DNA from 3 places in the Streptomyces sp. NPDC028289 genome. Region 1 is predicted to be linked to each of the others. Evidence: riboswitches for the same ligand, from Rfam matches in the RefSeq annotation. Region 1 holds a riboswitch; each other region holds the start of a gene.
What was found. Region 1 has a riboswitch for S-adenosylmethionine ahead of thrC (threonine synthase). Riboswitches for the same ligand answer to the same signal wherever they lie in the genome.
Positions count from the first base shown of each region.

Region 2: linked by a shared signal. The riboswitch ahead of ACZ4UV_RS31475 (putative leader peptide) and the one ahead of thrC (threonine synthase) in region 1 are both predicted to bind S-adenosylmethionine.
Region 3: linked by a shared signal. The riboswitch ahead of ACZ4UV_RS01965 (aminotransferase class V-fold PLP-dependent enzyme) and the one ahead of thrC (threonine synthase) in region 1 are both predicted to bind S-adenosylmethionine.

Region 1 is NZ_JBVHTI010000007.1:174,335-184,541, forward strand. It holds gene otsB (trehalose-phosphatase) at 1-711, shown strand, start outside; gene ACZ4UV_RS33955 (alpha,alpha-trehalose-phosphate synthase (UDP-forming)) at 766-2,202, opposite strand; gene ACZ4UV_RS33960 (glucosyl-3-phosphoglycerate synthase) at 2,297-3,241, opposite strand; SAM riboswitch class I at 3,399-3,560, shown strand; gene thrC (threonine synthase) at 3,579-4,862, shown strand; gene ACZ4UV_RS33970 (ubiquitin-like small modifier protein 1) at 4,906-5,181, shown strand; gene ACZ4UV_RS33975 (cold-shock protein) at 5,650-5,856, shown strand; gene groL (chaperonin GroEL) at 6,179-7,801, shown strand; gene ACZ4UV_RS33985 (alpha/beta fold hydrolase) at 8,006-8,791, opposite strand; gene ACZ4UV_RS33990 (NADH:flavin oxidoreductase) at 9,008-10,135, shown strand; gene ACZ4UV_RS33995 (hypothetical protein) at 10,158-10,207, opposite strand, start outside.
Region 2 is NZ_JBVHTI010000006.1:483,606-493,812, reverse strand. It holds gene ACZ4UV_RS31505 (ABC transporter ATP-binding protein) at 1-532, opposite strand, end outside; gene ACZ4UV_RS31500 (ABC transporter permease) at 529-1,419, opposite strand; gene ACZ4UV_RS31495 (TauD/TfdA dioxygenase family protein) at 1,416-2,312, opposite strand; gene ACZ4UV_RS31490 (DUF427 domain-containing protein) at 2,960-3,763, opposite strand; partial or broken gene ACZ4UV_RS31485 (LLM class flavin-dependent oxidoreductase) at 4,049-4,768, opposite strand; gene ACZ4UV_RS31480 (MFS transporter) at 4,761-5,774, opposite strand; SAM riboswitch class IV at 6,112-6,225, shown strand; gene ACZ4UV_RS31475 (putative leader peptide) at 6,260-6,376, shown strand; gene ACZ4UV_RS31470 (ABC transporter substrate-binding protein) at 6,597-8,216, shown strand; gene ACZ4UV_RS31465 (ABC transporter permease) at 8,220-9,179, shown strand; gene ACZ4UV_RS31460 (ABC transporter permease) at 9,176-10,099, shown strand; gene ACZ4UV_RS31455 (dipeptide ABC transporter ATP-binding protein) at 10,096-10,207, shown strand, end outside.
Region 3 is NZ_JBVHTI010000001.1:421,797-432,003, reverse strand. It holds gene qcrC (cytochrome bc1 complex diheme cytochrome c subunit) at 8-820, shown strand; gene qcrA (cytochrome bc1 complex Rieske iron-sulfur subunit) at 817-1,875, shown strand; gene qcrB (cytochrome bc1 complex cytochrome b subunit) at 1,872-3,509, shown strand; gene trpD (anthranilate phosphoribosyltransferase) at 3,675-4,739, shown strand; SAM riboswitch class IV at 4,959-5,075, shown strand; gene ACZ4UV_RS01965 (aminotransferase class V-fold PLP-dependent enzyme) at 5,236-6,597, shown strand; gene ACZ4UV_RS01960 (Lrp/AsnC family transcriptional regulator) at 6,774-7,055, opposite strand; gene ACZ4UV_RS01955 (rhomboid family intramembrane serine protease) at 7,052-7,846, opposite strand; gene ACZ4UV_RS01950 (hypothetical protein) at 8,000-8,239, shown strand; gene ACZ4UV_RS01945 (NYN domain-containing protein) at 8,280-9,623, shown strand; gene ACZ4UV_RS01940 (C40 family peptidase) at 9,834-10,207, shown strand, end outside.

The DNA of each region.
Region 1 (10,207 bases):
CCCGAGCAGGCGCGGGCCCACCCGGATGCCGTACCGGTGCTGGCCGCGCTCGCCCCGAAGGTGGCCGCCGTCGCCGTCGTCACCGGCCGCCCGGCCGAGGTGGCCGTCCGCTACGGCGGCTTCGCGGGCGTACCCGGCCTGGAACACCTCGTCGTCCTCGGCCACTACGGCGCCGAACGCTGGGACGCGGCGACCGGCGAGCTCACCGCCCCGCCCCCGCACCCCGGCATCGCCGCCGTCCGCGCCGAACTCCCCGCACTCCTCGACCGCGCCGGAGCCGTGCACGGCACCTGGACCGAGGAGAAGGGCCGGGCGATCGCGGTCCACACCCGCCGCGCCCCCGACCCCCAGGCCACCTTCGAAACCCTCCGGGCCCCCCTCACCGACCTCGCCACCCGGCACGGCCTGATCGTCGAACCGGGCCGCCTCGTCCTGGAACTCCGTCCCCCGGGCATGGACAAGGGCGTGGCCCTGCGCGAGTACGCACGGCACATCAACGCCGGCGCGATCCTCTACGTCGGCGACGACCTGGGCGACATCCCCGCCTTCGCCGCCGTGGAGAAACTCCGCGAGGAGGGCGTCCCGGGCCTGTCGGTATGCAGCGGCAGCGAGGAGGTCACGGAGTTGGCGGACCGTTCCGACCTGGTGGTGGAGGGCCCGGAAGGGGTAGTACGCCTGCTGAGAAGCCTGGCAGCATTGAGCGCCCCGTAAGGGGCGCGGGGAACTGCGCGACCAGCCCCCACCGGCCCGCAGCCGAATCTCGGCCTACCCCCCCAACGCCCCCAACTGCTCAAGAAACCAGGCCGCCGGCGGCAATGCCGTAGCCGCCGCGGCCAGCCTCTTGCACCGCTCCGCCCGCTCCTCCACCGGCATGGCCAACGCCAGTGCCAACGCGTCGGCCGTCCCTCCGATGTCGTACGGGTTCACGACCACCGCGTCCTCGCCCAGCTCCTCGTACGCCCCGGCCTCCCGCGACAGCACGAGCACACACCCCTCGTCCGACACCACGGGAATCTCCTTGGCGACCAGGTTCATCCCGTCCCGGATGGGGTTGACGAGCGCCACGTCGGCCAGCCGGTACGCCGCCAGCGACCGTGCGAAGTCGTCCTTGACGTGCAGGACCACCGGCGTCCAACCGGGCGTCCCGTAGGCGGCGTTGATCTCGTCCGCGACCCGCTGCACCTCCGCCGTGTAGTCCCGGTAGACGGCGAGGTCCTGCCGCGACGGGTACGCGAACGCGACGTGCACCACCCGCTCTCGCCACTCGGGACGGTCGTCGAGCAGCTGCCGGTACGCCAGCAGCCCCCGCACGATGTTCTTCGACAGTTCCGTCCGGTCGACCCGGACGATCGTCTTCCGCCCTTCCCCGATCTCCTCCCGAAGAGCGGCCATCCGCTCGCCGACGTCCGGCTCGTGCGACCGCTTCCGCAGGAAGTCCGCGTCGGCACCCAGCCCGTGCACCCCGATCCGGGTCCCGCCGGACGACGGATCGGCGGCCGGGATCCCCGGGCCCAGCACCGCATGACAGCAGTCGACGAACGCGTCCGCCCACCGCCGCGTCAGGAACGCCGCGTGATCGGCGCCCAGGATCCCGCTCAGCAGCTCCGCCGCGATGTCGTCGGGCAGGAGCCGGAAGTAGTCCGGCGGTGCCCAGGGGGTGTGGGAGAAGTGGCCGATGCGCAGGTCGGGGCGGAGCCGGCGGAGCATCCGCGGGGCCAGTGCCAGGTGGTAGTCCTGGATGACCACCACCGCCCCCTGGCCCGCCTCCTGCGCCAGCGCTTGTGCGAAGGCGCGGTTGTAGGCCTGGTACGAACCCCACTGCCGCCGGAACTCCGCGTCGAAGACCGGCTCCAGCGGGGTCTGGTAGAGCATGTGGTGGACGAACCAGAGGACCGAGTTCGCGATGCCGTTGTACGCGTCGGCGAAGACGTCCGCGTCGATGTCGAGCATCCGGACCTGCTGCCCGCCGGTCTCCCCGGCCGGCAGCCTGCCGCCCTCGGCCCGCCGCACCGCCTCCCGGTCACCGTCGCCCAGTGCCGCGCACACCCACACCGCGTTCGCGTCCGACCCGATGGCCGACAGCCCTGAGACCAGCCCGCCGCCGCCCCGTTTGGCGTGCAGCGAACCGTCTTCGCGCAGCTCGTACGAGACCGGGCCGCGGTTCGAGGCGACCAGCACCTCGGCACCGCCGGTGGAAGCCATGGGGGAAGACATACGCCACAACCTAGCCCGGCCCGTAAACGCTCAAACGTACGGCCGCGCCCGACGCGCCGCCGTATACGGCCGTACGGCGAAGTCACGCCACCTTGCGCTCGGCGTACTCCGTGATCTCCACCATCGGCGGCCGTTCCTCCGTGTCCACCGAGTACGTGCGCGGTTCGAAGCCGTCCTCGCCCCGTTCGAACTGGGTGAGGGAGGGGCGGATCAGGTGGCCGCGGGCCAGCCGGAGCTGGGCCGTGCGGTAGATCGCGGCGGACATCCGGCCGAGGGCCTGGCCGTCCTGGTGGCGGTGCTTGCGGACGCCGACGTCGACCTGGGCGAGGGCGTCGAGGCCGACCAGGTGCAGGGCGTCGACCAGCATGCCCAGCTCCACGCCGTAGCCGACCGGGAAGGGGAGCTGTTCCAGCAGCGAGCGGCGGGCCGCGTACTCGCCGCCGAGCGGCTGGACGAAGCCGGCCAGCTGGGGCCAGTGCATGTTCAGCAGCGGACGGGCCATCAGCTCGGTGACCCGGCCGCCCTGTCCGGCGGCGCCGCCGAGCGGGCGGTCGTACATCGCCTTGACCAGGTCCACGTCCGGGTCGGTGAGGAGCGGGCCGACGATGCCGGTGACGAAGTCGGAGGAGAACTCCCGCAGGTCGGCGTCGACGAAGCAGACGATGTCCCCGGTGGTGACCAGGAGGGAGCGCCAGAGGACCTCGCCCTTGCCGGGTACGGCGGGGATGCGGGGCAGGATCGCGTCGCGGTGCACGACGCGGGCGCCGGCCGCCGCGGCGACGGCCGCCGTGCGGTCGGTGGAGCCGGAGTCGACGACCACGATCTCGTCGACGAGCGGCACCTGCTGCATGAGGTCGTGGCGGATGATCGCGACGATGTCGCCGACGGTCTCCTCCTCGTTGAGCGCGGGCAGCACGACGCTGACCGTCTGCCCGGAGGACCGTTTGGCGGCCATGATCCGGTGCAGCGGACGATCGGATACGGACCAGGAGCGGGTGGCCAGCCAGCGCTCGACTTCTTCCAGCACGGTCAGCGGCTCCTCACTGTCACGGCCACACGACGACGTGTGATCCATCTCGCGTTACGGACGACTCTCTCAACTGTCCTGGCCTTCGGTTACAGTCTTGAACAACGCCGATGACCATCGCATGTCCTGGGGTCACCCGGCGTCGACAACCGCATACCGCTCATCCAGAGGGGCAGAGGGATACGGCCCGTTGAAGCCCCGGCAACCCTCCAGTCGGTTCTCGTAGATCGCCGATCAGTGTCGATCGTCCGCGAGGCTCCCGACTAGGGAAGGTGCCAAATCCGTCTCACGGCGAGATGCGTCGTGAGGAAGATGAGGAGAAAGGGCCTCGCCTCACATGGCTGTGCAGACTGTTGCAAGCACCACGGATTCCACCGTCGACCTCGGCCCCGCCGCAGCCCTCAGCTGCCGCGAGTGCGGTCACCGCGTGCCGCTCGGCCCGGTGTTCGCCTGCGAGGAGTGTTTCGGCCCGCTGGAGATCGCGTACGACTTCTCGGCGTACGACACCGAGGAGCTGCGGAAGCGGATCGAAGCGGGTCCCGCGAACATCTGGCGCTACGCGCCACTGCTGCCCGTCCCCGCGGACGTGGCGACCAAGCCGAACATCAACCCCGGCTGGACCAAGCTCGTCAAGGCCGACAACCTGGCCCGTGAGCTCGGGGTGACCGGCGGGCTGTACGTGAAGGACGACTCCGGCAACCCGACGCACTCCTTCAAGGACCGCGTCGTCGCCCAGGCCGTCGAGGCCGCCCGCGCCTTCGGCTACACCACCCTCTCCTGCTCCTCCACCGGCAACCTGGCCGGCGCGGTCGGCGCCGCCGCCGCCCGGGCCGGCTTCCGCTCCTGCGTGTTCATCCCGCACGACCTGGAGCAGGGCAAGGTCGTCATGGCCGCGATCTACGGTGGCGAGCTCGTCGGCATCGAGGGCAACTACGACGACGTGAACCGTTTCTGCTCCGAGCTGATCGGCGACTCGGCCGGCGAGGGCTGGGGCTTCGTCAACGTCAACCTGCGGCCGTACTACGCGGAGGGCTCCAAGACCCTGGCGTACGAGATCTGCGAGCAGCTCGGCTGGGAGATCCCGGACCAGCTGGTCATCCCGATCGCCTCCGGCTCGCAGCTCACGAAGATCGACAAGGGTCTGCAGGAGCTGATCAAGCTCGGGCTCGTCGAGGACAAGCCGTACAAGATCTTCGGTGCCCAGGCCGAGGGGTGCTCGCCGGTGTCGGTGGCCTACAAGGAGGGCCACGACGTGGTCCGCCCGCAGAAGCCGAACACCATCGCCAAGTCCCTCGCCATCGGCAACCCGGCCGACGGGCCGTACGTCCTCGACATCGCGCGGCGCACCGGCGGCGCGGTGGAGGACGTCACCGACGAGCAGGTCGTCGACGCCATCAAGCTGCTCGCGCGGACCGAGGGAATCTTCGCGGAAACCGCCGGCGGGGTGACGGTTGGAGTCACCAAAAAGCTCATTGAGAATGGGTTGATTGATCCGGCGAAGTCGGTCGTTGTACTCAACACCGGTGATGGGCTGAAGACGCTGGACGCAGTGGCGGGGACTGGACTCACCGCGACCATTCGCCCGAATCTGGAGTCTTTCCGCGAGGCCGGGCTCGCCTGAGTCCCCCGAGAAATAGGGCGTTGCCCAGACCGGAGGTAAAAACGTGAGCGTCACCGTTCGCATCCCCACCATCCTGCGCACCTACACCGGTGGTCAGGCCGAAGTCGCCGCCGAGGGCGCCACTCTCGGCGAGGTCATCTCGGACCTGGAGAAGAACCACACCGGGATCTCCGCGCGGGTTCTCGACGACCAGGGCAAGCTGCGCCGGTTCGTCAACGTGTACGTCAACGACGACGACGTCCGCTTCGAGCAGGGCCTGGAGACCGCCACCCCGGACGGGGCCGGCGTCTCCATCATCCCGGCCGTCGCGGGCGGCTGACCTGCCGACCTGCTTGACAGGCTGATCGAATGACCGAACATTACCTTCGGTAACGCCGATCACCGACTGTTCATCTGATTGCCCCCTCCGTGAGAGAAGCGGAGGGGGCAATTCTGTGTGGTTGAGCGCGGTACAGTTGGGGAAAGCGGTCCCGATCTCCAGGTCGGGAGCCCTGTATTCGATACCGCGAGCCCGACAAGAAGTAGCCAAAGTGTGCGGGTTATATGCGGCTTTTGTGGCCTTTACGGGGCCCGACTTGCCCTGAATTCGGCCGAATTCTTGCTACATTCCGGACCCCTTCCGTCCAGAATTCTCGTCCGATTGACCTGTTGCAGACGGCAGTTGGACAGATACATTCAGCCGCGGTCGACGCGTTCCGGCGCACGCCCCCAACCAATGGGGGGTGAGGTCTGACCCGGATCCGCGAAGTGTGGATCTGTGCAAGGGCCAGTAATAGGGGAGTTAGGCATGGCTCAGGGCACCGTCAAGTGGTTCAACGCGGAGAAGGGGTACGGCTTCATCGCGGTCGACGGTGGTGCGGATGTTTTCGTCCACTACAGCGCGATTCAGATGGACGGCTACCGCACCCTGGAAGAGGGTCAGCGGGTCGATTTCGAGATCTCGCAGGGCCAGAAGGGGCCGCAGGCGGACATGGTCCGGCTGGCGACCGGCTGAAGCACGCGCCGACTGACAGCGACGTTCTTCTGTACTTCTTCGAAGGGCTCGTGCCTCCCGGGGCACGGGCCCTTCGGCATGCCCGGCGCATGCCCGCAAGGGCCTGACTCCGGGGGCCGATCCCCGGGAGGCGCTTGCACTCGGCATGGGCGAGTGCTAATCATTGGCGTTAGCACTCTGAAGGTGAGAGTGACAACGAAGGACCGGGTCGGTGAGGCCCGCAGGCCGGGTGGGGCAAGGAACCCACGGGTCGGCGAGCCGTCCGTCGCGGGCGCGGGCGCGGTCCGAAGACTCACCCCCAGTCCTGGAGGGACCACTTCACATGGCCAAGATCATCGCGTTCGACGAGGAGGCGCGGCGCGGCCTTGAGCGCGGTATGAACCAGCTCGCCGACGCCGTCAAGGTCACCCTCGGCCCCAAGGGCCGCAACGTCGTCCTTGAGAAGAAGTGGGGCGCCCCCACGATCACCAACGATGGTGTGTCCATCGCCAAGGAGATCGAGCTGGAGGACCCGTACGAGAAGATCGGCGCCGAGCTGGTCAAGGAAGTCGCCAAGAAGACGGACGACGTCGCCGGTGACGGTACGACCACCGCGACCGTTCTCGCCCAGGCCCTGGTCCGCGAGGGCCTGCGCAACGTGGCCGCCGGCGCCAACCCGATGGCCCTGAAGCGCGGTATCGAGAAGGCCGTCGAGGCGGTCTCCGGTGCGCTGCTTGAGCAGGCGAAGGACGTCGAGACCAAGGAGCAGATCGCCTCCACGGCCTCCATCTCCGCCGCCGACACCCAGATCGGCGAGCTCATCGCCGAGGCCATGGACAAGGTCGGCAAGGAAGGCGTCATCACCGTCGAGGAGTCCCAGACCTTCGGTCTGGAGCTGGAGCTCACCGAGGGTATGCGCTTCGACAAGGGCTACATCTCGGCGTACTTCGCCACCGACATGGAGCGTATGGAGGCGTCCCTCGACGACCCGTACATCCTGATCGCCAACTCGAAGATCGGCTCCGTCAAGGACCTGCTCCCGCTCCTGGAGAAGGTCATGCAGTCGGGCAAGCCGCTGCTGATCATCGCCGAGGACGTCGAGGGCGAGGCCCTGTCGACCCTGGTCGTCAACAAGATCCGCGGCACCTTCAAGTCCGTCGCCGTCAAGGCCCCGGGCTTCGGCGACCGCCGCAAGGCGATGCTGAACGACATCGCCATCCTCACCGGTGGCGAGGTCATCTCCGAGGAGGTCGGTCTCAAGCTGGAGAACACGACCCTCGACCTGCTGGGCCGCGCCCGTAAGGTGGTCATCACCAAGGACGAGACCACCATCGTCGACGGCGCCGGCTCCACCGAGCAGGTCCAGGGCCGGGTCAACCAGATCCGCGCCGAGATCGAGCAGTCCGACTCGGACTACGACCGCGAGAAGCTCCAGGAGCGCCTGGCGAAGCTCGCCGGTGGCGTCGCCGTCATCAAGGCCGGTGCCGCGACCGAGGTCGAGCTCAAGGAGCGCAAGCACCGCATCGAGGACGCCGTTCGCAACGCGAAGGCGGCCGTCGAGGAGGGCATCGTCGCCGGTGGTGGCGTGGCCCTGCTGCAGGCCTCCCAGGTCTTCGAGAAGCTGGAGCTTGAGGGTGACGAGGCGACCGGCGCGCAGGCCGTGAAGCTCGCCCTCGAGGCCCCGCTGAAGCAGATCGCCGTCAACGCCGGCCTCGAGGGCGGCGTCGTGGTGGAGAAGGTCCGCAACCTCACCCCGGGTCACGGCCTCAACGCCGCGACCGGCGAGTACGTCGACCTGGTCGCCGAGGGCATCATCGACCCGGCGAAGGTGACCCGCTCTGCCCTGCAGAACGCCGCCTCCATCGCCGCGCTGTTCCTCACCACCGAGGCCGTCATCGCCGACAAGCCGGAGAAGGCCGCCGCGGCCGCTCCGGGCGGCATGCCGGGCGGTGACATGGACTTCTGAGCCTGAGGCTCGGATGTTCTGACGCAGCACCGAGGGCGGCACTTCCTGTTCGACAGGGGGTGCCGCCCTTCGCTGTGCCCGGCGGGCTTCGGCCGTTGTGCCGGGGGCGGTCCGGTGGATCCTGCCGCAGACGCGGGGTCTGGCACGCCCTCCCTCAGAGACGGCTACCGCTGCTTTCCAGCGACTTGATCCGCCGGCCGGCGCCTAGCGCGCGAGGAACGGCCCCAGCGCCGCGGTGAGTTCGAGGGGTGTGTCCAGTGCGACGAGGTGTCCGGCGGCGGCGAACTCGACGAGGGTGGCGTCCGGGATTCCGGCGGCGTACCGGCGGGCGATGTCCCGGAAGTCGGCGGTGTCGAGCCCGCCGATCCCCACCAGGGTGGGGACGGAGACGGCGGTGATGTCACCGGCCGTGGTGCCCTGGGAGTGCCTGCCCACAACGTCCTGGTTCACCAGCGACGTCCGCAGCGGGCCGCGGAGTTCGTCGGCGAGTCCGGCGGCGACGTCGTGCCACCCGCGGGCCGGCCCGCGCAGCCACATGTCCAGGTTGACCTGGACCGCGGTGTCCAGGTCGCCCGCGGCCAGGGCGGCCGTCTCCGCCTCGTCGTACGCGACCATCTCCGCGGACCAGTCGTATCCCGGCCAGGGCGGGGCGAACAGTGCCAGGGAGTGCACCCGGTCCGGCTGGGCGAGCGTGAACTCCACGGCCACCCGGCCGCCCCAGGACGCGCCCACCAGCCGGACCCGTTCGAGGCCGAGGTGGTCCAGGAGGCGCCGCAGGTCGTCGGTCTCGTCGAACGGCCCGGTCGGGGGCGCGGACTCGCCGAAACCGCGCAGGTCGTACCGGACGACCGTGTGCCGGGCCGAGAGGGCGGGCACGACCGCGTCCCACATGCGGTGATCCGCCACTCCGGCGTGCACGAGCACGACCGGCGGCCCGTCACCGTCGACGACATAGGAAAGGTGGCCGAGATCGTCGGCGAGCGTCAGCATCTGCAGATGCTCGCAGGGCGCCGGTGGGGCCGCCACCCGGTAGGGCGGCGCTTCGTGGCGGGGGTCACACGGCTTCGGCGTCGGAGCGGGAATGTGCGCGTCCGGACAGATCGTTGTGCACGGATGCGCACTCGATGCGTGTGCACATACCGTTCGGTCTACGAACTCGGGTGCCACCACCCCAGGTACTCGACCTACTCACGAGGAGCCCCCCACGTGACCGTCACCACGCCCCCCGCCTCCCGCGCGGCCGAGATCCTCTCCCGCCCCATCGCCCTGAACGGGCTCACGGTCCCCAACCGGATCGTGATGGCGCCGATGACCCGCCAGTTCAGCCCCGGCGGCGTCCCCGGCGAGGACGTGGTCTCGTACTACTCGCGCCGGGCCGCCGCCGGTGTCGGGCTGATCGTCACCGAGGGGACGTACGTCGGCCACGACTCGGCCGGAGGCAGCAGCCGCGTCCCGCGGTTCCACGGCGAGGAGCAGCTGGCGGGCTGGGCGAAGGTCGCCGAGGGCGTGCACGCGGCCGGCGGCACGATCGTCCCGCAGCTGTGGCACATCGGCATGGTCCGCCAGCAGGGCCAGCCGCCGTTCGCGGACGCCCCCGCCGTCGGCCCCTCCGGCGTCCGCCTGGACGGCACCGAGGGCGAGGGCAGGGCCATGACCCAGCAGGACCTGGACGACGTGATCCGCGCGTTCGCCGAGGCCGCGGCCGCCGCCGAGCGCATCGGCTTCGACGGCGTCGAGCTGCACGGCGCCCATGGCTACCTGCTCGACCAGTTCCTGTGGGCGGGCACCAACCGCCGCACCGACGCGTACGGCGGCGACCCGGTCGCCCGCACGAAGTTCGCGGCGGAGATCGTGGCCGCCGTACGCGACTCGGTCTCCCCGGAGTTCCCCGTCATCTTCCGCTACTCGCAGTGGAAGTCCGACAACTACGACGCCCGCCTCGCGGAGACCCCGGAGGAGCTGGAAGCGATCCTCACCCCGCTGGCCGCCGCCGGTGTCGACGTCTTCCACGCCTCCACCCGCCGCTACTGGCTCCCCGAGTTCGAGGGCTCCGACCTCAACCTGGCCGGCTGGACCAAGAAGCTCACCGGGAGGCCCACCATCACCGTCGGCTCGGTCGGCCTCGACGGCGAGTTCCTCAAGGCCTTCGTCGGCGAGGGCTCCGGGACCAAGGGCATCGACGACCTCCTCGACAGCCTGGAGCGCGAGGAGTACGACATGGTCGCCGTCGGCCGCGCGCTGCTCCAGGACCCGGAGTGGGCGGCGAAGGTCCTCGCCGGCCGGGCGGACGAACTGAAGCCGTTCGACGGGGCGGCGCTGAAGACCCTGAGCTGACCGCGTCCGGTCCGCCCTCGGGTCAGCCGGCGATGCGGCCGAAGAACCCGAGGGCGACCGCGTAGGGCACCA
Region 2 (10,207 bases), on a different contig from region 1:
GTCTGCTGCGCAGCGCTCGCACCAGGTCGTGCATGCGCAGCCGGGTGATCGCGTCGAGTGCCGCGAACGGCTCGTCGAGCAGCACGAGTTCGGGCTCCGAGACCAACGCCCGTGCCAGGGAGACCCGTTGGGCCTCGCCGCCGGAGAGCTCCTTGGGCCAGGCCTTCTCACGGCCCGCGAGCCCGACCTCGGCGAGTACGTCGAGGGCCCGTTGGTCGGCGTCCGGTCCGTGCAGGCCGAGGGTGACGTTGCGCAGCACCCGCTGCCACGGCAGCAGCCGGTCGGCCTGGAAGACGATCGCGCGGCTGGCCGGGACCTCCACCCGTCCGCCGTCGGGCCGGTCGAGACCGGCGAGCAGGCGCAGGAGGGTGCTCTTGCCGCAGCCGGAGGGGCCCAGCAGGACCACCAGTTCCTCGTCGGCGATGGTGAGGTCCAGCCGGTCCAGGACGACCCGGTCGCCGAACCGCCGGACGACCTTCTCCACGACGGCGCCGGTCTGCTGCCGGAGCTGTGTCTCGACGGTGGTGCTCATGACGCCTCATAACTGGGACGCCACCGCAGCAGCACCCGCTCGAGAACCCGGACGAACTGGTCGGCGAGCAGACCGAGGAGCGAGTAGATCACCAGCCCCACGAAGACCTGGTCGGTCTGCAGGTACGTCTGCCCTTGCGTGATGAGGAAGCCGAGGCCCTTGTCGGCGTTGACCGTCTCGGCCGCGACGAGGCCCAGGACGCTGTAGGCGAGCGAGAACCGCAGGCCCACCAGGAATCCCGGCAGCGCCCCGGGCACCAGCACCCGCGTCACCAGCCGCCAGGTGCCCGCCCCCGTCGTCCGGGCCATCTCGATGAGGCGCTGGTCGACACCGCGGATCGCGGCGAAGAGGTTGACGTACATGGGGACGCCGGCTCCGAAGGAGATCAGCAGCACCTTGGTGAGCTCGTCGATGCCGAACCACACGATCATCAGCGGCAGCACCGCCAGCAGCGGGATCGTGTTCAGGATCTGCACGACCCCGTTGAACAGGTACTCGCCGCTGCGCAGCAGCCCGCCCAGTACCCCGCTGACGATGCCCACCGTCAGTCCGACGGCCAGGCCGATGCCGGCGCGTTGCAGCGAGATGGCCAGGTCGGGTCCGAGGACGCCCTGTTGCCACAGGTCGACGGCGGACTGGACGATGGAGGTCGGCGCCGGAGCGTAGGTCTTCTGCAGTACTCCGGCCCTGGCGAGGATCTCCCAGGCGACGAGAACGACGACCGGCGTGGTGTAGATGCCCAGCGGCCAGCGCAGCCGCTCGCGGAGCGTGTGCAGCGGGGTCCGGCGGCGGGCGTCGAGCGGCAGGAACACCTCGCGTCCGGACGCGCTCGGCGACTCGGCGGCCGCCGGGACGACCGCCGGTGCCTTGAGACCGACCTCGGTCATGCCGCCACCTCCAGCACCTTGCTGTAGTGCGAGGCGTCGCCGACGAGTTGCTCGCTGCGCCGGCCGTCGACGCCGACCGGCACGTCGCCGGCGACCGTCACACGGTTGAGGCGGCGCGGGTGGTCGTCGTAGTTGTCGACCCCGTAGTGCTGGGTGATCCTGTTGTCGAAGATCAGCAGCTGGCCGGGGGCCCAGGACCAGCGCAGGATGTTCTCGGGGCGGGTCACGTACGACTGGAAGACGCGCAGCAGATCGGCCGAGTCGCTGTTCGACAGGCCGGCGATGCGCTTGGCGAACCCGCCGATGAACAGCCCGCGTTCGCCCGTCAGCGGATGTACCCGTACGAGGGGATGCTCCGTCTCGTACGGCGTCGAGACGAAGACCCGGTCGTACTCCTGCCGTTCGGGCGTAGCGGCGGCGGGGCGCGCGTAGTCGTACTGGTTGGTGTGCACGACCCGCAGCGTGTCGGCGAGGGCCCGCAGCGGTTCGGGCAGGTCGCGGTAGGCCGCGGCGGCGTTCGCGATGAGCGTCTCGCCGCCGTAGGGCGTGGTCACGACGGACCGGAGCGTCGTGAGCTGCGGCGGGTTGAGCACGAAGGTGACGTCCGTGTGCCATTCGTTCGCCTTCGACGTCTCGCTGTCGACGGCGAGCACGTTCGTGGTCCCGTCGGCGGCCGGCACGTTCGGGTGGGCGGTCGTCAGGTCGCCGAACCAGCCGGCCACCCGCTCCTGACCGGCGTTGTCCAGGTTCACGTCGGCGAAGACGATCGCCTTGTGCTCGTTGAGCGCATGACGGAGCGCCGTGACGGTCGAGGGATCGGTGGGCGCGGCGAGGTCGACGCCGTCGACGAGCGCGCCGATACGGCCCGTCAGCTTGCGGATGGTCGGAGGCATGAGGGGGTCCCTCTCCAGGAATGGGGCGCAGGGCCGGATGCTGGGAGTCGGAGTGAAGGGGTGACGAGCGACGGTGGACGGCGCCGAGGCGGGTGCTTGGTCCGGTCGCGGCGAGAGAGCCCTGCGACCTCGCGAGCGATGCCGGAGGGAGGCCGGGCTCGGACTCTGCGCACTGCCCCCGAGGGAGCCGGGGAGCCGGAAGGGAGAAGCGGGCGCGCGGTGGTCGCCGCGCTCCCGTGAGCAGGGCACCGCCGAGGCGGACGCCGCGCACCGCCCCTTCCGGACGTACGCCAGGGGCGCACACCGGCCGATGCCGGGATCCGCTCAGCGGATCAGCGACTCGCCTTCCGGATCAACGACAACAGAACGCGCTGGAGACGTGCGCCAGGTCGATGTGGCGCCTCCGGGTCAAATCCACGCGCGGGGTCATGGAAGGTGAGTTGAGCAGAGGTCCGCGCCGTCGGTCAATATGTTCCGGACAGCCCTCACATTGCGGAAACATCGGCCGCTCCGGAGAGGTCGTCGCGCAACGGCCGACGGGGCCTGGCTGTCGGGCGACACGCCAGGCCCCGTCGCGGTGTGCCCGACCGCGGACCGGCGCGGTCCGTCGGGCCGGACGCGGCGGTCGTTGCTCGTCAGGTGTGCCGCTACTCCGAGAGCGCCTTGGTGAAGTGGGTGACGGGGCGCGCCACCCGCTCCCCGTCAAGGGTGATGTCGACGGCCTCGTTGTAGAAGGCGAGGAGTCCCTGGACGGCGCCCACCGCGGGCAGCGGGTCCGGGTAGCTCCAGACGACGTTGGGCGGGACGGCGGCCTCTGCGCGCCACGACCAGTACTCGGCGGTGCCCTTGTACGGGCAGCCCGTGTGGTGGTCGGTGGCTTCGAGCAGGTCGAGGCGGACGTCCTCGCGCGGGATGTAGTAGCGGGTGGGCAGGCCGGTCTCGAAGAGCAGGACCGGCCGGCGGGTGTCGGCGACGACCGTGCCGTCGATCTCGACCACGAGGTGACGGCTGCTGGGGATGGCGTCCACCCGCTTGTGCGGGTCACGGGGGTGGACGAAGATCTCTTCCTCCTCCTCGTACCAGTGGTCCAGGCCCCGCCCGACGCGCCGGAACCACTCGAAGGCGATGTGGTCGGCCAGGTCGGCGGCCGGGAAGGTCCAGGCCGCGTTCTCCAGCAGCTCGCCGTCGACCTCGACGTCGTAGAAGATCCTCGAGCCGGTGTGCGTACCCGTCGGCGGGTTCTTGGCGGGCCGGAGGAGCTCCTCGCGTACCTCCGTGCGCGGGAACGCGTACAGCGGTACGGGAACACCCGGCTCCCAGACGAGGACGGGGTGGCGGCTGTCGACCACCGTGACGTCACCCTTGCGGCCGCGCACCCAGCGCTCGCTCGGCTCCCACAGGAGCCCCTCGGGGGTGGTCCGCACGGCCTGTGCGGTGGGGAACGTGGTCATGGGCGGCTCTCCTTCGGCTGGTTCACGCGGTGACTTCGGCGACGTAGGGGCGACTCTCCCGCCAGGCCGCGAGCTGCTCGGGGCGGCCGAAGACCCGCAGGAACTCCTAGACGTTGCCACGGGCACGCTCCCACACCGAGACGGGTTCGAAGTCGGAGCCGTCCGGGTCGGCGAAGGCCGACGGGGGTGCCACGACCGTGTCCAGGCTCGGGTGGACGAACACCGCGGAGGAACAGCGCGTCGCCGTGCCGCCGGCCACCACGCGGTGCCGTCCGGGGCGCGGGCGGCGATGTCGGCGGGCGTGGGGCGGGCCACCAGGACCACGTCGGCGCGCTCGTCGATGTCCAGCGCGTCCGGAGCGAGGACGACGAGCTGTCCCTGCGGTGGGCGGGGGGTGATCAGGGGGCCCTTCACCGAGAAGCCGGCGCCCTCGAAATCGATGTGGTGCACGCGGACCGGGTCCAGGAAGCGGCCGGTGGCGACGTCCTTGACGACCGCGTCGTCCTCCCAGGAGTCCCACAGCGCGCGGGCGGTGTCGACGACGTCCGTGATCTCCCGGTGCAGGGCGGCGCCGGAGAGCGGGGTTCGTCCGACGGTGGCGAGGTCGTCCGCGCCCGCCGCCGCTCCCACCAGCCAGGCGGCCCGGCCGTGCGAGGCGTGGTCCAGGCTCGCCAGCTGGGTGGCGAGGTGGAACGGCTCGGTGGTCGTGATGTGCAGGGTGGGTGCGAGTCCGATGCGGGCGGTGAGGCCGGACACGTACGCGGCCCGGGTGCCGGCCTCGACCCGGCCGACGAGTCCGCCGACCGTGCCGGGCGGTAGCGGCTCGTCGGCGAAGGTGACGAGCGCGAACCCGGCCCGCTCGGCGGCGACGGCCGTCTCCCGCACCGCCTGCGGAGCGCCGGGCGGGGCAGGAGCAGGGGCCGAGGAAGCGGCGGGGTGGGCGCCGCCACCGTCGGTCTCCAGAGCGAGGTGGAGTCCGGGCAGTCCGGTGTGACGGTCAGTCATCGGGCTTGCCTCCGGTGGACTGTTCGCGTGACGGCTGGTGATCGGTGGCGGGCGAGCGGCCGGCCGGCGCCGCCGCGGACCGGAAGCCGGGCGGGGCGGGCGGTGTGGCCGGTACGGACGACACGGACGACACAGACGGCAGGGGCGGCGGGGGCGGCGGGGCCGACGCGGGCGGTGCGGACGACGCGGCCGCCACGGACGACACGACGGACACCACGAGGGCCGGTGCCGAGCGTGACCTCCGCGTCAGCCACAGCGCCACGCCGAGCGCGGCCAGCACGGCGGTGGCCGCGCCAGCGCCCGGCCCCCAGCGCACCCCCGCGTGCTGGGAGATCCAGCCGATGACGGGGGCGCCGACCGGGCTGCCGCCCATGGAGATCACCGTGCAGACCGCCATCACCCGGCCGCGCATGGCGTCGCTCACCTCCGACCGGACGAAGGCGCTCACCGCCGTGTTCAGCGTCATCAACGTGAAGCCGGCGGGCAGCAGCAGGGCGAGGAAGGCGGCGTACGTGGGCATGACCCCCGCCCGTGCCTCGAAACCGCCGAACAGCAGCGCGCCGACGACGACCGTCCGTACCCGGGGCGAGACCCCGCGCGTGGCGGCGACCGTCCCGGCGACGGTGCCGACGGCCAGCGCGGTGTTCATGAGGCCGAGTCCCCGGGAGCCGACGTCGAAGACGCGCCCCGCGAACAGGGCCAGCGTGGTGGGGAAGTCGACCGCGAAGGTGGCGCTCAGGCCGAAGACGGTGAACACACCGACGAGTTCGGGCCGGGCCGCCACGTAGCGCAGCCCCTCCGCGCCCGCCCCGGTCCACGGCGGCCGGGAGACGGGGCGCGTCTTCCGCGCCCGCGGCCGGGTGAGCGTCAGGACGAACCAGTCCAGCGCGACACCCTGCATCGCGCTGCCGATGCTGGACACCAGGCCCGTGCTCCAGTAGATCCGGTGGTCACGGACCCGTAGGGCGGCGAACACTCCGTTCGGGGCAGTGCTGTTGACGACCATGCGGCTCTTTCCGAGCGGGCGGGGGCTGGACGCGGGCGCGTCGGGGGATGCCTGCGACGCCGGTCCGGAGCCAGGTGAGGGCGCGGCGGAGGCGGATGCGACGGGGAGCGAGTGGTCAGCGACAGGTCTGGTCGAACTGGTCGGCGCGGAGGCCCGACCAGAACGGGTCGAGCAGCGGCGTGCGTGCCTGACCTGCGGTCTCCATGGCCGGATCAAAGCACACGGAACAAGGTGTGTCCACCATCCGTCCCGGCACCTGAGACGACCCCGTTCTCCCGAACAGGGCGTCACATTGCGGCATTGACGTACGACAAAATCGATCCGTAGCATCACCAACGGCATTGAGTGTCAGCGTCAAGCCCTGGCTCGCTGACCGGCAACCCTCCCGCGCGGTGGGGTGCTCCAGGTGAAAGCCCGGCGGGGTCACCGATGACTCCCGCAAGCGCGTGGCCCCGTGACCGGGGCCGGAGACGGGGAGGTTCGGCATGCGGCACAGCGACGACTCTGCTGCCTCCCTCACCGACGCCACGGCGTACTCCCGGCTCTCGCGCCGGCGCCACATCGATCTGAAGCGCTCGACCAGCTGCCTCTGTCGGGCCTGACCGGCCCGGCCGCCGCCGGCTGACATCCGTCACCGGCCCCGGCCCCTGCGCGCCGCCCTTCCCGCTCGCCACCGGTTCCCGGTGTCGTCCGCATGCCACCTCCCTGTCTGCACAGCGCATCCCCGGCCGGAGTCGATCCGCCCGGGCCGCACACACCGTCATGCCTGCGCACATCCGTGCGCGGTCGTGCCCCGGTGACACGAGTAGGAGAAAGCCCTCCGTGACTGCACTTCCGGAATTCAGACCTTCCCGATGGGCGCCCCTGGCCGCGCTCCTGACCACCAGCGTCCTGCTGACCGCGTGCGGTTCGGGCGACGACGGCACCGGCGGCGGAAGCGGCCAGGCGAAGTCCGGCGGCACCCTGACCTTCGCGGTGGGATCCGACGCCGGCTGCGTGGACCCGCAGCAGGTCGGCAGCAACGACACCATCTACTCGGTGCGCCAGATCGTGGACTCCCTCACCGACCAGGACCCGAAGACCGGCAAGATCGTGCCGTGGCTCGCCAAGAGCTGGGACATCAGCGCCGACGCGACGACGTTCACGTTCCACCTGCGGTCGGGCGTCACCTTCAGCGACGGCTCGAAGCTGACCGCGCAGGTGGTCAAGGACAACTTCGACGCGGTGCCGAACCTCGGCGCCCTGGGCACCCTCGCCGAGGGCTATCTCAGCGGCGTCAAGAGCACCACGGTGGTCGACCCGCTCACCGTCAAGGTGTCCTTCAAGCAGCCCAACGCCCAGTTCCTCCAGGCGACTTCGACCCACTCGCTGGGGATCGAGTCCTCGGCGAGCGTCAAGAGGAGCCCGCAGCAGAAGTGCAGCGACGGGGTGGTCGGGTCCGGGCCGTTCGTGCTCAAGCAGTACGTGCAGAACCAGTCGATCACCCTGGGCAGGCGCACCGGGTACGACTGGGGTTCCTCGCTGTGGTCGAAGAAGGGCGAGGCCTACCTGGACAAGCTGGTGTTCAAGGTCGTGCCCGAGGCAGGGGTGCGGGCCGGCAGTCTCCAGTCCGGGCAGGTGGACGCGATCAGCAGCGTCGGCAAGGCCAACGAGGCGGCCCTCAAGGGCGGCCAGGTCACCCTCCAGAGCCGGGCCAACCCCGGTGTGGTGTTCGGTCTCGGGCTGAACAACTCCCGGCCCCTGCTGAAGGACGCGAAGGTCCGTCAGGCGATCTCGGCCGCCATCGACCGGAAGCAGATCGCCGACACGGTCTTCCCGACCGGCACCCGGCCGGCGACCAGCGTCCTGGCGCACACCACGCCCGACTACACCGATCTCTCCTCGGACCTCGCGCTCGACACGGCCAAGGCGAAGTCGCTGCTGGATGCGGCCGGTTGGAAGGCGGGCAGCGACGGCATCCGCACCAAGGACGGCAAGAGGCTGACCCTGACCGTCAGCTGGTTCCCCAACGCGGCCACCAACCAGCCCGCGCTGGAACTCGTCCAGCAGCAGCTCAAGGCCGTCGGGATCGACGTGGTGCTCAAGCAGCTCCCGGTCACCCAGTTCGCCACCACGCTCCAGTCGGGTGACTTCGACGTGGTGTGGGGGAACGTGACCCGCGCCGACCCGGACATCCTGCGCAGCTCCTTCTCCTCCCAGCTGGGCAACTTCTACCACCTGCCCGCCAGTTCGCTGGACACGGCACTGTCCGCGCAGGCCGCGACCACGGACACCGCGAAGCGCGAGCAGCTGGTGGCGGAGGCGCAGCAGCTGATCGTGCAGAACGCGTACAACGTGCCGGTGGTGGAGCTCCAGACCCAGCTCGGCGTCTCGAAGAAGGTGCACGATCTCGAATTCGACTCCGGCAGCCGCGTCCAGCTGCACGACACCTGGATCGGGTAGCGGATGCGCCGCTATGTGATCAAACGGCTGGCGCAGGCGGTCGGGGTGCTGTGGGCGGCCTACACGGTGTCGTTCCTGGTACTGGACTTCCTGCCCGGTGACCCGGTCTCGGCGATGGCCGGGGCCGGGATGGACACGGGGCAGGTCGACCCGGCCCAACTCGCCAGGCTGCGGCACGAGTACGGCTTCGACAAGCCGGTGCTGGTGCAGTACGCGGAGTATCTGGGCCGGGCGGTGCGCGGGGACTTCGGCGACGCGGTCTCCACCGGCCGCCCGGTGACCTCCACGCTCGCCGACGCGCTGCCGCAGACACTCCAGCTGACCGGTGCCGCGCTGCTGCTGGCGGTGGTCCTCGGCGGCGGCCTCGCGGTGGTGGCGACGTACACCTCGCGGCGGTGGCTGCGGCAACTGCTGCTGTCGCTGCCCCCGCTGGGGGTGTCGGTCCCGACGTTCTGGGTGGGGCTGCTGCTCGTCGAGGCGTTCTCCTTCAAGCTCCACTGGTTCCCGGCCTTCGGCAACGACGGGCTGAAGGGGCTGGTGCTGCCGGCGCTCACGCTGGCGGTCCCGACCGGCGCACAGGTCGCCCAGGTGCTGGCGAAGAGCCTGCTGACCGCGCTGGACCAGGCCTATGTGGAGACCGCGCGGGCCAAGGGCGCGGGCAGGTGGCGGGTGCATCTGCGGCACGCGCTGCGCAACGCGTCACTGCCGGCGCTGACGGTCGTGGGCCTGCTGGTCGGGCAGCTGATCGCCGGTTCGGTGGTGGTCGAGACGGTGTTCTCCCGCGACGGTCTGGGCCGGGTGACCGCAGGGGCGGTCACCACCCAGGACATCCCGCTGGTCCAGGGGGTGGTGGTGTTCGGCGCGCTGATCTTCGTGGCGACGAACCTGCTCGTGGACCTCGTCTATCCGCTGCTGGACCCGCGGATCGTGGTGGCCTCGGACAGAAGGGCGAGCTTCGCATGAGTCAGAGCCTTGTCGACGACCGGGCCGGGGCCGCCCTCGGCCTCGCCCGGCCGGTCGGGGACGGAACCCCCGCGGAACCCGGCCGCCCCGCCGGGATCCGCCGGGTGCTCCGTTTCCTGCTGCGCCGCCCCGGTCTGCTGTTGTCCGTCGTCGTCCTCGTGCTGGTGGTGCTGGCCGCCTTCTGGCCGGACCTGTTCACCTCGCAGGACCCGCTGAAGGGGGTGCCGTCCCAGAACTTCCGCGGCCCGAGCGGCAGTCACTGGTTCGGCACCGACGAACTCGGCCGCGACGTCTTCTCCCGGGTGGTCCACGGCGCCCAGCTCTCCCTCAAGGCCACCCTGATCGCGGTCCTGGTCGCGTTCGTGGTCGGCGGTCTGCTCGGGGTGGTCGCGGGGTTCGTGGGCCGCTGGGTGGACGACGTGCTGATGCGCTTCGTGGACGTCCTCCTCGCCATCCCCGCACTGTTCCTGTCGCTGGCGCTGGTCACCGCGCTCGGGTACGGGACGGTGAAGGTGGCCGTCGCGGTCGGTATCGCCAGTGTCGCCTCCTTCGCCCGGGTGGCGCGGGCGGAGGTGCTGCGGGTGCGGCAGGCGGTGTTCGTCGAGGCGTCCCGGTCCTGCGGCGCCCGCTGGTACTCGGTGCTCGGCCGGCACGTGCTGCCCAACGCCGCAGGGCCGGTGATCGTGCTGGCCACCCTGGACTTCGGTTCCTCGATCCTGGCCGTCTCGGCGCTGAGCTTCCTCGGCTACGGCGCGCCGCCGCCCGCCCCGGAGTGGGGGACGTTGATCTCCGACGGCCGCAACTACCTGGCCAACGCCTGGTGGCTGACCGCGCTGCCCGGTCTGGCGATCGCCGCGACCGTGCTGGCCGCCAACCGCGTCGCGAGGGCCCTGGACGGCGAATGGGCTCGGCAGCGATGACCGACGACGCACACGAGAACGATGACGCACACAAGAACGGCGACGCACGCGAGAACGGTGAGGACGTGACCACACCAGTCCTGGAGATCCGCGGCCTGTCCGTGTCGT
Region 3 (10,207 bases), on a different contig from region 1:
GTAATCCGTGAAAAAGCTCTCCGCACGACGACGCCATCCGCTGGCGGCGGTCGTCGTCCTACTCCTCGCGCTGGCATGCACAGGGGGGCTGTACGCCGCGTTCGCACCCGCGGGCAAGGCGCAGGCCGATGAAACATCCCAGTCCCTGACCATCGAGGAGGGCAAGAAGCTCTACTCGGTCGGTTGCGCCAGCTGCCACGGCACCGGCGGTCAGGGTTCGTCCGACGGCCCCAGCCTGGTGGGCGTGGGCGCCGCGGCCGTCGACTTCCAGGTCGGCACCGGCCGTATGCCGGCCGCCACCTCGCAGGGCCCGCAGGTCGTCAAGAAGAAGAACATCTACACCCAGGCCCAGATCGACCAGCTCGCGGCGTACATCGCCTCGCTGGGCGCCGGTCCCGAGGTCCCGACCTCGGAGCAGTACGGCCCGGACGGTGCCGACATCGCCAAGGGTGGCGAGCTCTTCCGCACCAACTGCGCGCAGTGCCACAACTTCGTGGGCTCGGGCGGTGCGCTGACCAAGGGCAAGTTCGCCCCGAGCCTTGAGGGTGTCGACCCGAAGCACATCTACGAGGCCATGCAGACGGGCCCGCAGAACATGCCGTCCTTCCCCGACACCACGCTGACGGAGAAGAACAAGAAGGACATCATCGCGTACCTGAACGCGGTCAACAGCAGCAACACGGAGAACCCCGGCGGTCTCAACCTGGGCGGCCTCGGGCCGGTCAGCGAGGGTCTGTTCGCCTGGATCTTCGGTCTCGGTGCACTGATCGCGGTCGCCGTCTGGGTCGCCGCTCGGACCGCAAAGGCCAAGAAGTCATGAGTAGCCAAGACATTCCAGAAGAGAACCTGCCCGCTGAGCAGGACCACGCGCACACCGCCGTGAGTGTGGCGGACGAGAAGGACCCGTTCTCGGACCCGGGTCTGCCGCCGCACGAGCACCGGATCCAGGACATCGACGAGCGGGCCGCCAAGCGGTCCGAGCGCGTCGTGGCCATGCTGTTCACGGTGTCGATGCTGGCCACCGTCGGGTTCATCGCGTCCTATGTGACGATCCCGAAGGACAAGTCGATCTTCGTCTTCCCGATCGGTCACATCAGCGCGCTGAACTTCGCGCTGGGCCTGACCCTCGGCGCGGCGCTGTTCTGCATCGGCGCGGGCGCGGTCCACTGGGCCCGCACCCTGATGTCCGACGTGGAGGTCGCCGACGAGCGGCACGCCATCTCGGCCCCGCCGGAGGTCAAGGCCAAGGTCCTGGCCGACTTCAAGCAGGGCGCCAAGGAATCGGCGCTCGGCCGGCGCAAGCTGATCCGCAACACGATGTTCGGCGCGCTGACCCTGGTCCCGCTCTCCGGCGTCGTGCTGCTGCGCGACCTCGGTCCGCTGCCCGGCACCTCGCTGCGCCACACGGCGTGGTCGAAGGGCAAGCTGCTCGTCAACATGAACACCAACGAGCCGCTGCGTCCCTCCGACGTCGCCGTCGGCTCGCTGACCTTCGCCAAGCCCGAGGGCGTCGAGGAGTCCCAGGAGGACTTCCAGAACGTGATGGCGAAGGCGGCCCTGATGATCATCCGGCTGCAGCCGGACAACATCAAGGACAAGCGCGAGCTCGAGTGGTCGCACGAGGGCATCGTCGCCTTCTCGAAGATCTGCACCCACGTGGGCTGCCCGATCTCGCTGTACGAGCAGCAGACCCACCACGTGCTCTGCCCGTGCCACCAGTCCACCTTCGACCTCTCCGACGGAGCCCGAGTGATCTTCGGCCCGGCCGGCCACGCCCTGCCGCAGCTGCGCATCGGCGTGAGCGAGGAGGGCTACCTCCAGGCGCTCGGCGACTTCGACGAGCCCGTCGGTCCTGCCTTCTGGGAGCGCGGATGAGCACTACAGAGAACACCGAGTCCCGCGAGCGCGGGAAGGCACCGGCCGGCGAGCGCGTCGCCGACTGGGCCGACGGACGGCTCGGGATCTACTCCCTGGCCAAGTCCAACATGCGCAAGATCTTCCCCGACCACTGGTCGTTCATGTTGGGCGAAGTGTGCATGTACAGCTTCATCATCATCATCCTGACGGGTGTGTACCTGACGCTGTTCTTCCACCCGTCGATGAACGAGGTGGAGTACCACGGCAGCTACGTCCCGCTCCAGGGACAGCTGATGTCCGAGGCGTTCAACTCGACCCTGCACATCTCCTTCGACGTGCGCGGTGGTCTGCTCATCCGGCAGATCCACCACTGGGCCGCGCTGATCTTCCTCGCCGGCATGTTCGTGCACATGATGCGCGTGTTCTTCACCGGCGCGTTCCGCAAGCCGCGTGAGATCAACTGGCTGTTCGGCTTCCTGCTGTTCGTCCTGGGCATGTTCACCGGTTTCACCGGTTACTCGCTCCCGGACGACCTGCTCTCCGGCACCGGTGTCCGCTTCACCGAGGGCGCCATCCTGTCGATGCCGATCGTCGGCACGTACATCTCGTTCTTCCTCTTCGGCGGGCAGTTCCCCGGCCACGACTTCGTCGCCCGGTTCTACTCGATCCACATCCTGCTGCTGCCGGGCATCATGCTCGGCCTGATGGTGGGCCACCTGATCCTGGTCTTCTACCACAAGCACACGCAGTTCGCGGGTCCCGGAAAGAGCGAGAAGAACGTCGTCGGCATGCCGCTGCTGCCGGTCTACATGGCCAAGGCCGGAGGCTTCTTCTTCCTGGTCTTCGGTGTCATCGCGGCCATCGCGGCGACCACCCAGATCAACCCGATCTGGGCCATGGGCCCCTACCGCCCGGACCAGGTGTCCACCGGCGCCCAGCCCGACTGGTACATGGGCTTCGCCGAAGGCCTGATCCGCTACATGCCCGGCTGGGAGATCAACTTCTGGGGCCACACCCTGGTCCTGGGCGTCTTCATCCCGCTGATCCTGTTCGGTCTGGTCCTCGCGGCGATCGCGGTCTACCCGTTCATCGAGTCCTGGGTCACCGGCGACAAGAGCGAGCACCACATCCTGGACCGCCCGCGCAACGCCCCGACCCGCACCGCGTTCGGTGTCGCCTGGGTGACCGTGTACATGGTGGGCCTGGTCGGCGGTGGCAACGACCTCATCGCCACCCACTTCCACCTGTCGATCAACGACGTGACCTGGTTCGTCCGGATCTTCTTCTTCGCCGGACCGGTGATCGCGTTCATCGCCACCAAGCGGATCTGCCTCGGCCTGCAGCGCCGGGACCGCGAGAAGGTGCTGCACGGTCGCGAGACCGGCATCATCAAGCGGCTGCCGCACGGTGAGTTCATCGAGGTCCACGAGCCGCTCTCGCAGGAGCAGCTGCACACCCTCACGGCGCACCACCAGTACGAGCCGGCCCAGGTCGGCCCGGCGGTCGACGAGAACGGTGTCGAGCGCAAGATCAAGGGCTCCGAGAAGCTCCGCGCCAAGCTGAGCAACGCCTACTACGGCGAGGACAACCAGATCCCGAAGCCGACTGTCGAGGAGTACAAGGAGATCACGAGCGGCCACGGCCACCACTGATCGACCGCGTCGCCACGCCACGGTCGAAGGGCCCCCGTCCGGATGGGCCCCCGGTCCGAGTTTGTTCGAGGACTAGGGGAGGACGGGGGCCTTTGCCGTGCCCGGAGCTGGATAGGGTAGGCCCTGAAACCGGCTATTTCCCTTACGACGATCAGGAGCGGCCTCATGAGCGCTGTGACCCCCGCTGGAGGCGACACCGCGGCGGGCCGTTCCTGGCCCGAGGTACTGAACGCGCTGCTGTACGGCCAGGACCAGAGCGCCGACGCGACGGCCTGGGCGATGGACCAGATCATGCGCGGCCAGGCCACCGACGCCCAGATCGCCGGCTTCGTCGTCGCCCTGCGGGCCAAGGGCGAGACCGTCGAGGAGATCAACGGGCTCGTCCGCACGATGTACGAGCACGCCAACGTCATCGAGGTGCCGGGCCGCACCGTCGACATCGTCGGCACCGGGGGCGACGGCGCGAAGACGGTGAACATCTCCACGATGTCGGCGCTCGTGGTGGCCGGCACCGGCGCGAAGGTCGTCAAGCACGGCAACCGTGCGGCCTCCTCCGCGTCCGGGGCCTCCGACGTCCTGGAGAAGCTCGGCGTCAACCTCGACCTGACCCCGCAGCGGGTCGCCGAGGTCGCCGAGGAGGCCGGCATCACCTTCTGCTTCGCCATCAAGTTCCACCCGGCGCTGCGCCACGCGGGCGCCGCCCGCGGCCAGCTGGGCATCCGCACGGTCTTCAACATCCTCGGCCCGCTGACCAACCCCGCACGGGTGCGGGCCCAGGCGGTCGGTGTCGCGGATCCCCGCATGGCCCCCGTCGTCGCGGGGGTCTTCGCCGAACGCGGCCACTCCTCCCTCGTCTTCCGCGGCGACGACGGCCTCGACGAACTGACGACGACCGCCACGTCCCGCGTCTGGACCGTCCGGGACGGCAAGGTCACGGAGGAGACCTTCGACCCCCGTGACGTCGGCATCGACCTGGTCCCCGTGGAGGCGCTGCGGGGCGGTGACCCGTCGTACAACGCGGAGGTCGCCCGCCGCCTCCTGGACGGCGAGCAGGGCCCGGTACGGGACGCGGTGCTGCTGAACTCGGCGGCGGCGCTGGTGGCCCTGGACCCGGGCACGGGGTCGCTGGCAGAGCAACTCCGCGCCGGCATGGACAAGGCGGCGCACTCGATCGACTCGGGTGCGGCCAAGCAGGTCCTGGAGCGCTGGGCGGCGGCGACACACAAGTAGGGCGCCGGTCCAGGGGGCTGGGGTGGGCCCGGCACCGCCGGGCTCCACCGTCGTGGCCGACGGCCGTTGCGGACCGGCGTACACCTGCTTCTCCGCCGCAACGGTGCGCAACCACATACGGCCTCTGCGGCGGTGCCGAACTGTCCGCAGCCCTCGCTCCGTCCCGTCATGCGGACTGAAGTTGCGCGACTGCGATCACTTCCCCTACGTTTCTTTCCAGGTCATGAGTGACAGTCATGAGGCCCCGGCCGACTGTCCGGCAACCCTCCGTCCGTGGCGGGGTGCCCCGGGTGAAGACCAGGCCGTGGGCAGCGAGGTTCACGGCAAGCGCGGACCCCTCGAACCACCAGGGGTCCTGGTCGTCGAGGAGCCTTCCGTGAGCAAGCGAATGCGATAGGGCCGCAGAGCCCCGCCTCCGCACACCCTTTTCCCCTGCCGCTGCTTGAGCGCATCCGCTCGCACGGCGGATCTCACCTGCTCACACGGGAGTTCACCCATGTCCGTCTCCACCGCTGCCTCCGCCCAGTCCGTTTGTGCCCCCCTGCCCGTTCTGGGCCGTGATGTCACCGTCCCGCTCGTCACCGGCGGCGAGGTCACCTATGCCGCCCTCGACTACGCGGCCAGCGCCCCCGCCCTGCAGCGGGTCTGGGACGACGTGGCGGCGTACGCGCCCTACTACGGCAGTGTCCACCGCGGCGCCGGCTACCTCTCCCAGCTCTCCACGGACCTCTTCGAGAACGCCCGCCGGACCGTCGCCGAGTTCCTCGACTGCCGCCCCGACGACCAGCTGGTCTTCACCCGCTCGACGACGGACTCCCTTAACCTCCTGGCCCGTGCCCTCCCCGCCGACTGCCAGGTCTTCGTCTTCGAGACCGAGCACCACGCCTCCCTGCTGCCGTGGCAGGACGCCCGTGTCACCTACCTCGACGCGCCCCGCACCCCGCGCCAGGCCGTCGAGACCCTGGAACGCGCCCTCGCCGACCGCGACCCCTACGGTCCGGCCCTGGTCTGCGTGACCGGCGCGTCCAACGTCACCGGCGAGCTGTGGCCCGTACGGGAGCTCGCGGCCGCCGCGCACGCGCACGGCGCCCGGATCGTCCTGGACGCCGCCCAGCTGGCCCCGCACCACCCCGTCTCGGTTCGGGACCTGGGCGTCGACTGGGTCGCCTTCTCCGGCCACAAGCTGTACGCCCCCTTCGGCTCCGGCGTCCTGGCCGGCCGCGCCGACTGGCTGCAGGCCGCCGAGCCGTACCTCGCGGGCGGCGGCGCCAGCCGCAAGGTCACCCGGCGCGAGGACGGGGGAGTGGCCGTGGAGTGGCACGAGAGCGCCGCGCGGCACGAGGCCGGGTCGCCCAACGTCATCGGCGCCTACTCCATCGCCGCCGCCTGCAAGGCGCTCACCGAGGCCGGCTTCGACACGCTGGTCGCCCGCGAGCAGCACCTGATCGAGAAGGTGCGGGCGGGCCTGGCCGGGGTACCCGAGGTCCGGGTCCTCTCCCTCTTCGGCGACGACGCCCCCCGCGTCGGCGTGATCAGCTTCGTGGTGGACGGCTGGAACAGCTCCCACTTCGCCGCCGCGCTCTCCGCCGAGTACGGCATCGGCGTCCGCGACGGCCTCTTCTGCGCCCACCCGCTGGTCAGGACCCTGCTGGGCTCCGACCCGCAGGCCCAGGGCGAGTGCGGGGCGCCGGAGGCGGCACCGGGCGAGAAGTCCCTCAACGCGATCCGGGTGAGCTTCGGGGCGGGGACGCCGGACGAGCACGTGGAGCGCTTCGTGACGGCGGTACGGGAACTTGTGACCGACGGTGCGAAGTGGTCGTACCGCACGGAAGAGGGCCGCTGCGTCCCGGCGGTGTGATCAGCGCCCCGCCAGGGGCGCGGGGAACCGCGCGCTCAGCCCCCACCGGCCGGCAGCCGGGCACGAAGCGCCGTGGCCCCCCGCGGGTCCGTCGTGGCTGGTCGCGCAGTTCCTCCCCCAGCCTTCGGCCGGGGGTACCCCCAGCGCCCCTTACGGGGCGCTGCAGTCGGCGGCGCTCAGCTGTCCAGGCCGATCGCGAACGCCGCCTCCAGGTCGTGCTGGGAGTACGTGCGGAACGCGACGTGCGTGTCCGTGGCCTCCACGCCGGGGATCTTGCTGATGGAGCCGGGGATGACCTCGGCCAGATCCTCGTGCTGCTGGACCCGGACCATGGCGATGAGGTCGTACGTGCCGGTGACGGAGAAGACCTCGCTGACGCTGTCCAGCGCGGCGATCCGTTCCGCGATCTCGGGGATCCGGTCCACGCTGGTCTTGATGAGGACGATCGCGGTGATCACGGCTGGTTCTCTCCCTCGGGTGCCGGAGCTGGGGCGACCTTCACTTTAGTCGCCCGCCCGTCGCCCGCCACCGCCCTTCCAAGGCCGCGCTTCGCGCCCTTCTTTTTTCTGTACCGCACCCACGCGTAGCCGAACCCGAGTCCGAAGCCGACCAGGTGGGCGAGGTAGGCCACGCCGGGGCCGGAGGGGGCCTGGTTCAGGGCCAGCCACTGGAGGGCCGCCCAGAAGGGGAGGACCACCCAGGCCGGGAAGCGGAGCGGGAGGAAGAAGAGGAAGGGGAGGAGACTGGTCACGCGGGCGCTGGGGAACAGGTACAGGAACGCTCCGAGGACCGCCGAGATCGCCCCGGACGCGCCCACCAGCGACTGCTGGGACGTGGCGTTGGCGGCCGCGTAGCCGAGCAGCGCGAGATAGCCGCAGCCGACGTAGAAGAGAGTGAACTCCACGCGGCCCATCCGTTCCTCGGTCATCGCCCCGAAGACGAAGAGGAAGAGCATGTTGCCGAGCAGGTGCACCCAGCTGCCGTGGATGAACAGCGCCGTGGCCGGGGTGAGCGCCTCCCGCACCGGACCGTCGAACAGGTCGGCGGGAACCACCCCCCAGTGCCGGAAATACGCCCGCTGGGCGGTCGCGAGGGCCTCTCCGGTGCCGTAGGACGGGGTGAAGCCGGAGGCGGGGCCGAGTACGAAGATCAGGCAGCACACGGCGATCAGGGTGTACGTCATGGGCGCGGACGTGCCCCGCAGGCTCCGCAGGGTCCGGGCCGCCGTCGTGTTCCAGTTGCCGATCATGGACATAGAGCATGGCGTAACGGGACGCAGTGGTGCAGATCGCCTCGCCGCCGTGGACGGGCGGGCGTCGGGTACCCGCCAGGCCGTAGGGTTACGAGCCACACGCGTCGGGACGGCGCGTCACGGACACTAGAAGGAAGCGAACAAGCCACGATGACGGTTCCCCTGCCGACCGCCACGACGCGGTGGCGCTGCACCCTCTGCGGCAACCTCACGCGCTTCGACGTGACCCGCTCGTCGAAGGTGGTCGAGTACGTTCACCTCGACCTGGCCGGTGAGCCGAAGGTCGAGGAGCGCGAGGTGGTCAGTGAGACCATCGAGTCGGTGCGCTGCCGCTGGTGCAACGCGGTGGACCAGGTGGAACTGGTGGACAGGCCGGGCGCCGACTCCTGAGACCGGGAGCCGGCCCCGTACAGGTGATGGGGTGTGACGGATGGTGGAGACCACGGGCGGGGGGCCGGGTGACGGCACCGCCGAGGTGCTTGACCGTCCGTTGCCCGACGGTGTGCGGCGGCGTGTCGTGCAGATCGTGTCGGACGGGTTCGGCGGCCTGACCGTCGCCGAACTGCCCGCCCAGCTGCGGCAGTACGCCCGCTTTGCCCCGAATCGCCGGGCCAAGTTCGCGGGGAACGCCATGGCGGCCGCGCTGGAGACGGACACCCTCTTCCGGCAGCGGATCGGCGAGAAGCTGAGAGAGGCCCAGCCGGAACTGGCCGGCGCCCTGGACTCCGGCTCCCCGCCCCCGGCCGCGGACCCGCTCGATGTGGCGGCCGCGGCCTATGTACTGCGCCCCGCGGGCTGGGTGAAGCTCGTGGCGGCGGCCGGCGAGGAGGCCCAGCGGGCCGACGCCGAGCGGGCCGACGAGGAGAGCCGGGCCGAACTGGAGCGGCTGCGCGAGGAACTGGACCGGGCCCGGGAGCAGACCAGGTCCGAGACGGAGCGACTGCGCACCGAGCTGGACGCGGCGAAGAAGGAAGCGGAATCGCTTCACCGCAAGCTGCGGGCCGCGCTGAGCGACGTCAAGCGGGGTGAAGCCGCCCTGCGCAAGCTGCAGGGCGAGATGGAGGCGGGGCGGACCGAGGGGCAGTCCCTGGTGTCCGCCGCCGAGAGCGAGAGCCGGCGGCTCAAGGCCCGGCTCGGCGAGGCCGAGGCGGCCCTGGAGGCCAGCCGCCGGGCCGCCCGCGAGGGGCGCAGTGTCGAGGGCATGCGGCTGCGGCTGCTGCTCGACACCGTCCTCGACGCCGCCCAGGGGCTGCGCCGGGAGCTGGCCCTGCCGCCGGTCTCGGTGCGGCCCGCCGAGACCGTGGACGCGGTCGAACCGGGACGAATGACCCCGAAGGACATCGCGGCGCGAGCGCTGTCCGAGCACGACCCGGCCATCCTCGACCAGCTGCTGGCCCTGCCCCAGGCGCACTTGGTCGTCGACGGCTACAACGTGACGAAGACCGGCTATCCGCAGATGCCGCTGGAGAAGCAGCGGCTGCGGCTGCTCGGCCAGCTCTCCCAGCTCGCCGCCCAGACCGGCGCCGAGGTCACCTGCGTCTTCGACGGCGCCGAGCTGGCCGCGCCGGTGCTGCTCGCCCCACCGCGCGGGGTCCGCGTCCTGTTCTCCAAGCCCGGTGTCACCGCGGACGAGTTGATCCGCCAGCTGGTGCGCGCCGAGCCGCCGGGCCGTCCGGTGATCGTCGCCTCGACCGACCGCGAGGTCGCCGACGGGGTCGCGAAGGCGGGTGCCCGTCCGGTCGCTTCTGCGATGCTTCTGAAGCGACTGTCCTGAACGTGCAACCCGCATATGCAATGCCCGAATTGACCGAACCGTCACGCAACGTAGCGTCAATCGCGCATTACTGCTCGTGAGTTATGTGCAAAGAGTGCGTTGCGTGACCACTTTTTTGGCTGCTGGGTTTGAACTGATCACAGGTAGGTCACTAGGGTCTGGCCTCGAACCTCCACACGGGTGATCACTCAAACGAAGGAGCCCGTCTCCGTGGCGTCCCATCGTCGACCCAAGCAGTCGAGCCGTGCGCGCGTGACCGTGCTCACCACCGCAGCGGCCGCCGCCGTAGTCCTCAGCGCCAACGCCGCCAACGCGGCGCCCAGCGAGAAGCTGACCAAGGACGAGGTCAAGGCGAAGGTCGACAAGCTCTACGAGGAGGCCGAGCAGGCCACCGAGAAGCTGGACGGCGCCAAGGACAAGCAGCAGAAGCTGCAGAAGGAGATCTCCACGATCCAGGACAACGTGGCTCGTGGGCAGGAGGACCTCAACAAGCTGCGGGACAGCCTCGGTTCGCTGGCCACCGCGCAGTACCGCTCGGGCGGCATCGACCCCTCCGTCCAGCTCTTCCTCTCGTCCGACCCGGA